DNA from 2 places in the Blautia sp. OM06-15AC genome. Region 1 is predicted to be linked to the other one. Evidence: predicted binding sites of a transcription regulator. Region 1 holds the regulator's gene; the other holds the start of a gene.
The links. Region 1 encodes HrcA, which represses chaperone genes, less so after heat shock. Its sites were predicted from a motif close to TGTTAGCACTCNNNNNNNNNGAGTGCTAACA; they were not measured.

Region 1 (6,370 bases):
AAATACAGGGGGCGGAATGTATTTTCCGTCCCCTGCAAACATTCGCCTCACAGGGCTTTTTGCGTTTATTTACTTATTGTTTCAACTCACAGTCGGTATTTTCACGGAGTGTGACATGCCGAAAATTAAACCTCTTTGTAGTCAGCGTCTACGACATCGTCGTCATGGCCGCCTGCTGCTCCTGCATTTCCCATATCCGGGCCTGCACCTGCTGTTCCGGCACCAGCGCCTGCTGCTCCGCCCTGCTGCTCATACAGTTTTGCAAACAGTTTCTGAGCGCTTGTCATCAGTTTTTCCTGAGCTGCTTTCAGATCAGCTACCTGTGCATCGGTCATTTCTTCCGGATTGCATTTTGCAATGAGATCTTTCAGTGCGTTCAGGTCAGCTTCTACTGCTGTTTTGTCGTTTGCATCAAGCTTGTCGCCGACTTCCTCGATTGCTTTCTCGGTCTGGAATACCATGGAGTCTGCATCGTTTCTTGCGTCGATTGCTTCTTTTCGTTTCTTATCCTGAGCCTCGAACTCAGCAGCTTCTTTGACTGCTTTGTCGATCTCGCTGTCGGACATGTTAGAGCCTGCGGTGATGGTGATGTGCTGCTCTTTTCCTGTTCCCAGGTCTTTTGCAGATACATTTACGATACCGTTGGCATCGATATCAAAGGTAACCTCGATCTGCGGAACGCCTCTTCTTGCTGGCGGAATTCCATCCAGACGGAACTGGCCGAGGGATTTGTTGTCTTTCGCGAACTGACGCTCACCCTGTACTACGTTGATATCTACTGCTGTCTGGTTATCAGCTGCGGTGGAGAAGATCTGGCTTTTCTTGGTCGGGATTGTGGTGTTACGCTCGATCAGACGAGTTGCAATACCTCCCATCGTCTCGATGGACAGAGACAGCGGAGTTACATCCAGAAGAAGGATGTCGCCTGCGCCGGCATCTCCTGCAAGTTTACCGCCCTGTACGGAAGCACCAAGTGCTACGCACTCATCCGGGTTCAGGCTCTTGCTCGGCTCGTGTCCGGTCAGCTGTCTTACTTTATCCTGTACAGCCGGGATACGGGTAGATCCGCCTACCAGAAGGACTTTGGAAAGCTCGGATGCCTGAAGGCCTGCATCAGAAAGTGCTCTCTGTACCGGCTCTGCAGTTTTCTCTACCAGGTCGTGGGTCAGCTCATCGAATTTAGCCTTTGTCAGGTTCATATCGAGATGTTTCGGGCCATCTGCGGTTGCAGTGATGAACGGCAGGTTGATGTTGGTTGTAGTTGCGCTGGAAAGCTCTTTCTTTGCTTTCTCTGCTGCTTCTCTGATTCTCTGCAGAGCCATTTTATCATTGGAAAGATCTACGCCTTCCTGTTTCTTGAACTCAGCAAGGATATAATCTGTTACTTTCTGGTCGAAGTCATCGCCGCCCAGACGGTTGTTTCCTGCTGTGGAAAGAACTTCGATAACGCCGTCACCGATCTCGATGATGGAAACATCGAAAGTACCGCCGCCAAGGTCGTATACCATGATCTTCTGCTCATTTTCGTTGTCCAGTCCGTATGCCAGAGCTGCTGCGGTAGGCTCGTTGATGATACGTTTTACATCAAGACCTGCGATTTTACCGGCATCTTTGGTTGCCTGACGCTGTGCGTCATTGAAGTAAGCCGGAACTGTGATAACTGCTTCTGTTACTTTCTCACCAAGGTAGTTCTCTGCATCACCTTTCAGTTTCTGAAGAATCATAGCGGAGATCTCCTGCGGAGAGTATTTCTTTCCTTCGATGTCTACTTTATAGTCAGTACCCATCTCACGTTTGATAGAACGGATGGTTCTGTCTGCGTTTGTTACAGCCTGACGTTTTGCCGGCTCGCCGACCAGACGGTCACCTGTTTTTGTGAATGCTACGATAGATGGAGTTGTTCTTTCACCCTCTGCGTTTGCGATAACGGTTGGTTTTCCACCTTCCATAACGGCTACACAGCTGTTTGTTGTTCCTAAGTCAATACCAATAATTTTGCCCATTGTTGTTTCCTCCTCAATGAATTATGCTAAAAAATGGTTTAATTTCTATTTATTTATCTTCAAGGCTTAGTTAGCCACCTTGACCATACTGTGACGGACTACGGAACCTTTGTACATGTAGCCCTTCAGGAACTCTTCTACGACGATGTTCTCGCCGGCTTCCTCATCCTCCACATGCATCACTGCGTTGTGCAGGTTCGGATCGAATTCCTTTCCAACGGCCTCGATCACGGTTACACCGAGTTCATCGAGTGCTGTGGTAAACTGTTTGTATACTTTATTCATGCCGTCTGCGAACGGATCTTCCTCCGGGTTTTCCACCGTTGCAAGTCCGCGCTCGAAGCTGTCAACAACCGGAAGAATCTTCTCGATGATGTCTTTTGCTCCAATGGCATACATATTTGCTTTTTCTTTTTCGGTGCGTTTGCGGAAGTTATCGAACTCTGCCATCTGACGGGTCAGGCGGTCAGTCAGCTCTTCGATTTTCTCATCTTTTTTATCTTTTTTCTTTTTGAAGAACTTTCGTTCTTTGCCATCCTCAGCAGTTTCTTCTGCAGCTTCCGCTTCTTTTGCCTCTGCTGCTTTCTTTGCTTCTTCCTGCTCCGCAGCCGGTTCGGTTTCCGGCAGATCGGTCTCTGCTCCGGTTTCTTTTTCCATCTCGCGTGTAGGTTCTTCCATGGTTTCCTCTTTCTTTCTATTTTCTTCGCTCACTGATCATTCCACCTTTCTACTCACCTGTGTCCGGCTTTTTGAAGACGGCGTCCAGTTGAACTTTTAATGTTTTCAGGTTATCTACCACATTTTCGTAATCCATCCGCTTTGGTCCCACGATACCGATTGTTCCGCGCATACCGTTTCCCATATCGTATGTGGTGGTGACCACGCTGCAGTCCCGTAAGGGTTCCATCGAAGATTCATTTCCGATGTATACCTGAATACCGGTATTTTCCTCTCCGTCCTGCTCCTCGGCAGCTCCTTTGATCATATCGACCAGTTTCTGCCGTTCCTCGAATGTGGAAATCAGCTGGCTGGCTTTGCTGCTGTCGGAAAGCTCAGGGTACTTGAAAATGTTGGTTGCGCCGCTGGTGTACACCGGCACATCTTCTTCGCTGACTGCGATGGCTTCCGCTACGGTATCGACCACTTTGCTGATGATGCCGGAGTGGATGCCTGCCTGCTCTTTCATCTTCTTGATCATGCCAAGATTGATTTCTTCAATGGTCAGGCCATTGAGCTGTGTGTTCAGAAGCAGGTTCAGCTTTAATATCTGTTCATCGTTGATGGTCTCGTCGAGGTCGATCATCTGGTTTTTCACCAGGTTGCCTTCTACGACGATGACGGCCAGGAGCTGCTCTTCATTGACTTTTGAGAGCTGGATGAATTTCACTTTATTTCTGTGATATTCCGGTCCTGTAATCAACGTTGCATAGTTGGTAGATGAAGCGAGGACTTTGACAACCTGCTGCAGAACTTTTTCCATTCGGTCTGTTTTTTCAATGACCATGTTTTTGATGTCTGCAACTTCCTGTTCTTTTTCCCGCATCAGCTCATCTACATAGAGGCGGTAGCCTTTATCGGAAGGAATGCGTCCTGCGGAAGTGTGGGGCTGTAAGATGTAACCCATCTCTTCCAGATCGGACATTTCATTCCGGATTGTGGCGGAGCTTAAATTCAAATCCGTGTATTTGGAAATCGTTCTTGAGCCGACCGGCTCGCCCGTTTCCAGATACGTCTGGATGATCGCTTTTAATATTTTTCTTTTTCTTTCATCCAATTCTGTATCCACTAAGATAAGCTCCTTCCTGTTGTATAGTCCTGTTAGCACTCGTTTCAGTGGAGTGCTAACATCTATGCTCTTAAGATAGCACTCTGCCTTTTGTTTGTCAACACCTTTTCCCGGTTTTTCTATGAAGAAATTGTGAAAAAAGTATAAACCGTTTTCTTTCTGAAAAGGAATCTGACTTTTCTTTTTTATTGCATTCTACTGTTTCAAAGGCGCTATAGCCGTATGGTAGGATTCTGCCATTTCGATACGACCATTTAGTAGCATTTTCTCAGAGGTGATGAATCATGAAATATCAGAGACTGGAGGATCTGCGCACGGACCACGATCTGACGATCCGCCAGGTTGCCGACTATCTCGGCTGCAACCGCGATGTGTATACCCGATATGAAAAAGGCGTCCGGCAGCTGCCGATCTCCATTGCCATCCGTCTGGCGGAGCTGTATCAGGTCAGTCTGGATTATCTGGTCGGCATCAGCGATGAGAAGCGGCCGTATGGATCCTGACTTTCCGGTGTCTCCGCCGCAGCAAAAGCAGGAGGACAGTTTTTCTTTTCCCTGTCCTCCCTGTTTTGCTTTTTCGTTTACAGATTCTGCAGATATTCCATCATCCGCGTTTCGCTGAGTTTCCATCCGTCCGGCTCCCCGCAGAGATACAGCGTAAAATGCCCGCACGGGACTCCGTTTTCCAGGTGGATGCCGGTATACAGTTCTACAATGAGGAGTTCTTCTGCTTTTTCTTCATATATATTAGTGATCTGATAGATGCGCTCTCCCTTTTCGTCCACCGGCCATTCTTTCTTCAGCACATCCCTCAGACGGCTCTCCTGCCCCTGCGCTTCGCATTCTTCCTCCCGGCTGATCATTTTTTCAAACGCTTCCGGCGTCTCCATCCGTTCCACTATATTCTGGACAAAATCTTCTATTTCTATTCTTTCTGCTTTTCCCATTCGTTCCCCCATTTCTGCCGTACATATTTTTCTGTTTTCTGCACAGGCTGTCTTCACCCGCCGTTTCTCTCTCCCGCCCTATTCTCCAATTTGCGACCATATGATCTGATTTAACTTTGTCCATCCAACCGTTTGGTAGTATGGGTTTGAATCTGAAAGGATGGTACAACGTATGAAATACCAGAGAATTGAAGATATGCGGATTGATCAGGATCTCACCATCAAAGAGATTTCTGCCCTGCTCGAATGCAACCGCGACGTCTATTCCCGCTACGAAAAAGGAATCCGCGACATCCCGATCGACTATGTGATCCGACTTGCACGGTTCTATGACTGCTCGGTCGACTATCTGCTGAGTGTCTCCAGTAAAAAGAGAAAATTCGGCGATTAATTTTTTTATTGTTGTCTTTTTATTTTTGTGTTTTTCGTTTTGATGCGACCGTTTGGTCGTATTTTATATTATAATGGTATTCTTATTTTGCGTCAATTCTGAACAAGAAGGAATCAAAATCGGACGCAAAAAAGCGTGCCGGAAAGTTTTCTGTCGCTTTTCCGGCACGCTTTTTTTCATGCTCTTTTCTTCTTTTTTATTCTTCCATGTCATCCAGGCTCTTCTTCAGTGTGATCATTTTGTCACGCAGCTCGGCGGCCATTTCGAAGTTGAGTTCGGCGGCAGCGGCTTTCATCTGTTTCTGTACCTGGCCGATCAGTTTTTCCAGTTCTTCGCGGCTCATGGACTCCGGGTCTTTTTCCATCTTTTCTTCTGTCTTTGCCACTTCTTTCGAAATGCTGATGAGATCGCGGACGGCTTTTTTGATGGTGGTCGGAGTGATGCCGTGTTCTTTGTTGTAGGCTTCCTGCAGGGCACGGCGGCGCTTCGTCTCGTCGATCGCGAGTCGCATGGAATCGGTCATCACATCGGCGTACATGATAACATGGCCCTCGCTGTTTCGTGCGGCACGGCCGATGGTCTGGATCAGGGAGGTTTCGGAACGCAGGAAACCTTCTTTATCGGCATCCAGGATCGCCACGAGTGTGATTTCCGGGATGTCGAGACCCTCACGCAGAAGGTTGATGCCGACGAGCACATCGAAGACATCGAGACGCATATCACGGATGATCTCGGTCCGTTCCAGGGTGTCGATATCGGAGTGCAGGTAGCGCACGCGGATGCCGGCCTCTTTCATATAGTCGGTCAGATCCTCTGCCATACGCTTCGTCAGCGTCGTCACGAGAACTTTGTTGTGTTTTTCAGTTTCTTTCTTTACTTCCGAAATCAGATCGTCGATCTGTCCCTCCACCGGGCGCACCTCGACATCCGGGTCGAGAAGGCCGGTCGGGCGGATGATCTGTTCAGCGCGCAGCAGCTCGTGGTCTGCCTCGTAGTCGCCCGGCGTGGCAGATACGAAGAGGATCTGATCAATCCGGTCCTCGAACTCGCCGAAGTTCAACGGGCGGTTGTCTTTTGCGGACGGCAGACGGAATCCATAGTCCACCAGCGTCGATTTCCGCGACTGGTCGCCGGCATACATGCTGCGGATCTGCGGAACAGTCTTATGCGACTCATCCACGATGATGAGGAAATCATCTCCGAAATAGTCCATCAGTGTGTAGGGCGGCTCGCCTGGCTTTAAT
Region 2 (6,370 bases), on a different contig from region 1:
TTACGGTAATGAGTAATCATCATTTCAAGAATAAGAATCTGACATTGAAAGCGAAAGGTCTATTATCGCTGATGTTAAGTTTGCCAGATGACTGGAATTACAATATGCAAGGACTGGCAACATTGAGCAGAGGACTATTATGTGCTGACACTGGCGGCTATCGCAAGGGAACTGGATGGGAAATGTATGAACCGGGCAACGGTACATATCGCTGCCGGACTTCCCCTTACCTGGGTAGCTACACAGAAAGAAGACTTTCAGAAATATCTTCTCCAGAATGAATGTGTAGATTTTACATTCCGTAATAAAGAGTATCATGTGGAGTTTGCAGGTGCTGATATTTACCCACAGGGATTTACAGCAGCCTTTTACCGCTTACAGGATTTCAAAGGAATCAACATGCTTGTGGATATTGGAAACGGAACTATGAACATCATGTATATCAACAATTCCCGTCCATTAGAGAAGAAATGCTTTACAGAGAAATATGGAACACATCAGTGTGTGCTTGCTGTAAGGGAATCCCTGCTGAAAGAACTGGGAACAGTAGTGGACGATCTAGTGATTGAGCAGGTGATCCGTACCGGTACAGCAGATATTGGTGAGAAATATCTGACAGTGATTCGTAAAACTGCCGGAGATTATACGAAAGAAATCTTTCATAAGCTGAGGGAACGGGAATACAATCCAGAACTGATGCGTCTGTATGTAGTGGGCGGTGGCGGTTGTATGATCCAGAACTTCGGAGAATATGACAAGAACCGAATGACGATTGTACGGGACATCTGTGCCACAGCGAAAGGTTATGAAGCAATGACCGTAAGGAAGATCCAGAGAAACGGAGGGATGCTTGTATGAGAAAAGAACGGAAAATCATCAATACCAATATCCGTTTGAACCTTTGTGATGAACAGGACAGGCAGGCATGGGAATATTTGCGGACGATGGACAGGGAAAAATATAAATCGTACACCAGAGCAGTTGTAGTTGCTTTAAACGATTATTTTTCCAGAGAGTACAGGAATGAAGCAGATCCGTATCTGGAAACCAGAGAAAAGGAAGATGCTTTTCAGGAAAGGGTGGAAACAGCTATCCGGGATGGAGTAAAAGAATCCGTTCCGATGGCTATGGCGAAGAACCTGAGAAATATTCATCTGGGTGCTACAATTGTGGGAATTTATCGCCAGGATGTTTATGAGATTCCACCGGATGCCATTCGTGAGTTGATTATAAATGCTATGGTACATCGTAGTTATCTGGATCATGGTACGATACAGGTAGCGGTATATGACAACCGATTGGAAATTACTTCTCCAGGAAAGCTGCCAATGGGACAAACGATGGAGCGTATGAAAGAAGGCTATTCCAAAATCAGAAATGAAGCCCTTGCCCATGCGTTTGCCTATATGAACCTGATTGAGCATTGGGGAAGCGGCATTCCGAGAATTATTGATAAAGTAAAAGCTGCCGGATTGCGGGAGCTGGAGTTTATTGGTGGCGAAGTTGATTTGCGTATTAATATTTATCGAGATCAGGTTGCTACCAATAACGCCATGATTAACGCCAATGGCACTAAAAATGGCGCTAATGGCGTTAAATGTGGCGTTGATGATGGCACTAATATCGCTGAAGTGCCGCTTAATAAGGAACAGACGCAGATAGAAAAATTGTTGCAGATTATAGAGAAGAATCCGTCTGCAACACAGGCCTATTATGCAGAAAAAATGGGTATATCGAAAAGAACGATTTCTCGAATGTTCGCTTCTTTACAGGAAAAAGGTAGATTGGTACAGGGCGGAACAAAACGAAAAGCAAATTGGAAAATTATAAGGTAGGAGGACAGCATGGATACAGATAAAATAATACAAGATTTAAATCGCAGATTTGCTGCACCTCTTCCTGAGTTTTATCAGCGTCGTATCATTTTCTGGTACGATGAAGATAAGGAATTTGAGGATAAATTGGATGAAGTGGTTTTAGAAAATGCAAAGGTGATTGCACTGACTGGAAATAATGCGTTTTCTGTAAAAAACTGCTTTCAGTAGATGATTTGAGCACAAATTATCTGGTTTACAGTCCGTGTGTCTATAACCGCCCTGATGATAACTGGCTTCTGGATGTGGAGCTTTACAGCGAAGAGTTTCGGGCGGATCTGATTTCTATCTGGATGGATGAGATGGGACTTATATCAAATCCAGCAATGAGGAAACAGGTTAAGAATTATCGTGCTTATTTCAATGCGAAAGACTGTCGTTTGAAAGTTAGCACGCAGAATAAAGTTCCGGAAACACCGGCACAGTTACACATGGCTGTCATGGCGGCAATCTGTGGATTGAAAGATGCACAGCCTAATATGATTCTCCGTAGTGTGTTCCAGGCGGGACTGGATTTGAATAATAATACGGTTTATCAGGATTTTGTAAAATATCATGCAGACGCAGCATTTTGGGCGATGGTTCGTCAGGGATGCGGATTTGTGGAGGAAGAACCAGATCTTGGGCGGTTGGCAATTCATCTGCTTTTAACCGCGGCGACCCGTACCATGCGGCAGGAATATCTTGCCGGACTGGACGGTTTTATTTCTGAATGGCTTCATAGTGACAACATTCCGCAATTATATGATGTGGCACGTTATGTTGAGGATGAAGCTCGTCTGTATCAGCGTTTTGAAAAGCTGACAGTAGAAGATTTGGTAGGAACAGAGTGCTTTCCGTGTATTAACGAAGTAATTCTGACAAAGCTAATGACAGAGATTAGTGACCATCAGGTTTACTTTACAGATGAGGACGGCAAGCAGATTAGTGATATTCAGAAGATTATTGCAGATAAGACCAGTGATAACGGTGCAGAAAGAACTTTCCGTTGTCAGTTTAATCTAAAATCTCTAAAATACAGCAATACAGCTACTTATTATCTGGTAATTGCAGATGAACAGGGATTACAGATGCCACAGCGGGAGCCATTCCAGATTGACATCGCCTTTGCGGTGGACGAGTTTGATTTTTTTAGTTAATGCCGCAGGAGGAGAGAAAGATGGAGCAATTTGCAGAGGGTGAAAGTACCCATGAAGAAATAAAGAACAAGCTCCGTCAGAACTTTGACGGTAAGATTGTTCGGAAAGACCTGACAAAGAAAATTAAAGAAGTCTCACGTGGAAAATGAGATGTCTAAAATGAATCTGCCGGAAACCGTACCTGCTGTGGTATAAACCATAAGTCGTTGTCGTAAAATGTGGTAAGAAAATTAGACGAATATATTTTTCCAAAGATTTGTCGTAAAAATGTGGTCAAATCAAGAAAATAGAGTGCGAAAGCAAGTGAAAAATCCCTGTGAAGCCCGTAAAATCAAGGCTTCACAAATTTTTCACAGAATAATTGGCACTCGCCTCTTGACAGTGCTAATAATAAGTGTTCTATTACAACTAGAACAAAGGAAGAGGGATATGAGATAAAAAGATTGAAAGAAAATCTTTTGAATATCCTTCATACCAACCGAGTTCAGAACTTAAAACTTATTTCAAGATAGATCATAAAAGAAAAGGGAGAGATGACTTATGTTAATGCCTAGTATTTTTGGAGAAAACTTATTTGATGATTTCTTTACACCGTTCTATTACGATGATAAAGATGAGAAGAAAGCAGAGAAGAAGCTGTACGGACACAGAACACAGAATCTTCTGAAGACCGATATTAAAGAAACCAAGGAAGGTTATGAACTTGTAATTGATGTTCCTGGATTCAAGAAAGATGAAGTTAAGGTAGCACTGAAAGATGGTTATCTGACAGTCAGTGTAGCTAAAGGCCTTGATGAGGAAGAGGATGACAAGAAGACAGGACGTTACATCAGACGTGAACGTTACGCAGGAGCCTGCGAGAGAAGCTTCTATGTAGGTGAAGATGTTACACAGGAAGACATCAAGGGCGAGTACAAACACGGTATCCTGAAACTGTTTGTTCCGAAGAAAGAAGCAAAACCGGTTTCCAACGATCCGAAATATATCACCATTGAATGATTGAGAAGTTGATTCATTTCCGTCAGGTAATGTATGATCGTTAAAGACTCGTGATACTGCCCGGAGGCTTCGGGCGGTATCCTTAAAATAGATTAGTAAGTAACAGTCGAAAGACTTAAAAATAGATTTGTTTGTCATGAAAAGGAGCGATGACTTATGTTGATGCCTAGTATTTTTGGAGAAAACTTATTTGATGATGACTGGATGGACTTCCCGTTTAAAGATGAGTTCTGGGGCAAGAAGAATCCGCTTTATGGTAAACATGCGCAGAACATGGTGAAAACGGATATCCGTGAAACTGATGGCAGTTATGAACTGGATGTGGATCTTCCGGGATTTAAGAAAGACGAGATTAAGGTTCAGCTGAAGGATGGTTATCTGACACTGTCAGCAGCCAAAGGTCTTGATAAAGATGAACAGGATAAGAAGGGCAACTACATCAGACGTGAACGTTATGCTGGTACTTTAAGCAGAAGCTTCTATGTTGGTGATGCAGTCAGTGAAGAAGATATCCATGCGAAATATGAAGACGGTATTCTGAAACTTTCTGTTCCGAAGAAAGCACCGAAAGCCGTTGAAGAAAAAGATGGTTACATCGCAATCGAAGGTTAACTTCCATTGCTTATTCTCCCCCCATATATAGCCGGGATCGGAAAGGATCCCGGCCTTTTTACATGAGAAATAAATTATTCTGTTGTATTGCGGCGAATTAATATAGGTGTAATCTGTTTATGGATGGGTTCACCCAATGGTTTGGGAACACGCTTTTTCTGTTCCTCCATCTGCTGGACCAGAAGATCCATGGCAGTTTTTGCAATCACATCGATCTGCTGTCCGATGGTTGTGATCGGAAGGATTGCCTCGCTGGCAATCGGAGAATTGTCAAATCCAACAATCTCGTAAGTGGAAGGAAATGTCCCGTATTTTTGGAAAATTAAATTAAGAAACATATTAGCATAGGTATCGTTCGCAAGAAAGATACCTTTTTTTTGATCGGGGTATTTTGATTCTATCTTATTGAAAATCTCTCGGATTACATCCAAAAGCTCATGATAAGAAGCACCTTTTACACTCAAATCTATATCATATGGCACATGATATTCTTCACAAGTTGCCTGAAAGGCCCAGATTCGGTCATAAGCCGGGGCGGATTTATTCACATTGACATTTATGTGAATTAATATATCACATTTATCTCGAATCAACAGAGAAGTAGCCTGAAGTGCTCCCATATAGTTGTCAGTATTGACGCTGCTGATATGTTCTGCTTCGCGTTCAATTGCGATGACAGGAATCTGGTAGGAAGCGAGTTTCTCAGATGGAAGAGTGTGACTTAAAACAATCAGTCCTTCAATCTGATAAGACAGAAGTTCTTCAATATACTGTTGTTCTTCTTCTGCGCCATGTTCGCTGACGAAAACAAGAAACTTATAATGATAATCACGGTAGCTGGAAAGGAATTGTGTCAGCATCTCAGAATAATAGTGCAGGTAAAGATTCGGAACAATGATTCCAATAAATTCACTTTTTCCATTTGCCAGAACTTTTGCCAGCTTATTCTTTTTATATCCAAGTGTGTCAAGAGCTTGTGAAATCTTTTCCTGGTTTTCCAAGGTAAGAGAATCAGGATGATTGAAGTATCTTGATATTGTAGTTTTTGAAAAATTGGTGTATTCCGCAATATCTGCAAAAGTTACCTGTTTCTTTTTACTCATAAAAGTTGAATCTCCTTCAATATGATGGCTGACGGTTAATAATATTTTTCAGTATAGCAATTTTGATGGAAAAACGCAACGATAAAATAACTGATTACGTAACCGGTTATTTTAGTATACAAAAGTGTTGACAGAAAGAAATGGATATAGTAATATCAAATCATAAAATAACCGGTTACGTAACCGGTTCTCATAAAATCAATGGAATGGAGGAAGAAGTGCATGAAAAGAATGCAAAATCAAGCAAAGTCCGTAAGCAAGCGAACGTGGAGAGAAAAGATGACTTATGTGAAGAAAAACTGGCAGTTATATCTTTTTTTCCTGATGCCGGGACTTTTACTGACAATTATTTTTAAGTATCTCCCGATGGGAGGTCTTCTGATTGCTTTTGAAGATTACAATGTAATAAAAGGAGTTCTTGGTAGTCCCTGGGTAGGGCTTGAGTATTTCAGACGATTCTTATCTTCACCAGATTTTATGAACTATCTGATGAATACGTTGAAATTGAGTATCTATGGATTACTGTGGGGATTTCCGGTTCCAATCATTCTTGCATTGCTTCTGAATCGTATTCGTAAGACCGGAATTAAGAAGAAAGTGCAGCTTTTGATCTATATGCCAAACTTTATTTCAGTCATCGTGC

Region 2: DXB83_RS04040 (Hsp20/alpha crystallin family protein) is a predicted target of HrcA. The motif match lies at 3,373-3,403, and genes of this name have one in related genera.

Annotation. Positions count from the first base shown of each region.
Region 1 covers NZ_QULD01000015.1:75,097-81,466, forward strand. Annotated here, with positions in the region: gene dnaK (molecular chaperone DnaK) at 126-2,003, opposite strand; gene grpE (nucleotide exchange factor GrpE) at 2,070-2,681, opposite strand; gene hrcA (heat-inducible transcriptional repressor HrcA) at 2,731-3,789, opposite strand; gene DXB83_RS15195 (helix-turn-helix domain-containing protein) at 4,074-4,292, shown strand; gene DXB83_RS15200 (hypothetical protein) at 4,370-4,735, opposite strand; gene DXB83_RS15205 (helix-turn-helix domain-containing protein) at 4,908-5,126, shown strand; gene uvrB (excinuclease ABC subunit UvrB) at 5,323-6,370, opposite strand, start outside.
Region 2 covers NZ_QULD01000002.1:84,318-90,687, forward strand. Annotated here, with positions in the region: partial or broken gene DXB83_RS16810 (helix-turn-helix domain-containing protein) at 1-131, shown strand, start outside; gene DXB83_RS04025 (ParM/StbA family protein) at 142-858, shown strand; partial or broken gene DXB83_RS04030 (ATP-binding protein) at 1,134-1,835, shown strand; partial or broken gene DXB83_RS04035 (hypothetical protein) at 1,845-3,013, shown strand; gene DXB83_RS17005 (hypothetical protein) at 3,034-3,162, shown strand; gene DXB83_RS04040 (Hsp20/alpha crystallin family protein) at 3,554-4,012, shown strand; gene DXB83_RS04045 (Hsp20/alpha crystallin family protein) at 4,169-4,624, shown strand; gene DXB83_RS04050 (LacI family DNA-binding transcriptional regulator) at 4,699-5,727, opposite strand; gene DXB83_RS04055 (ABC transporter permease) at 5,950-6,370, shown strand, end outside.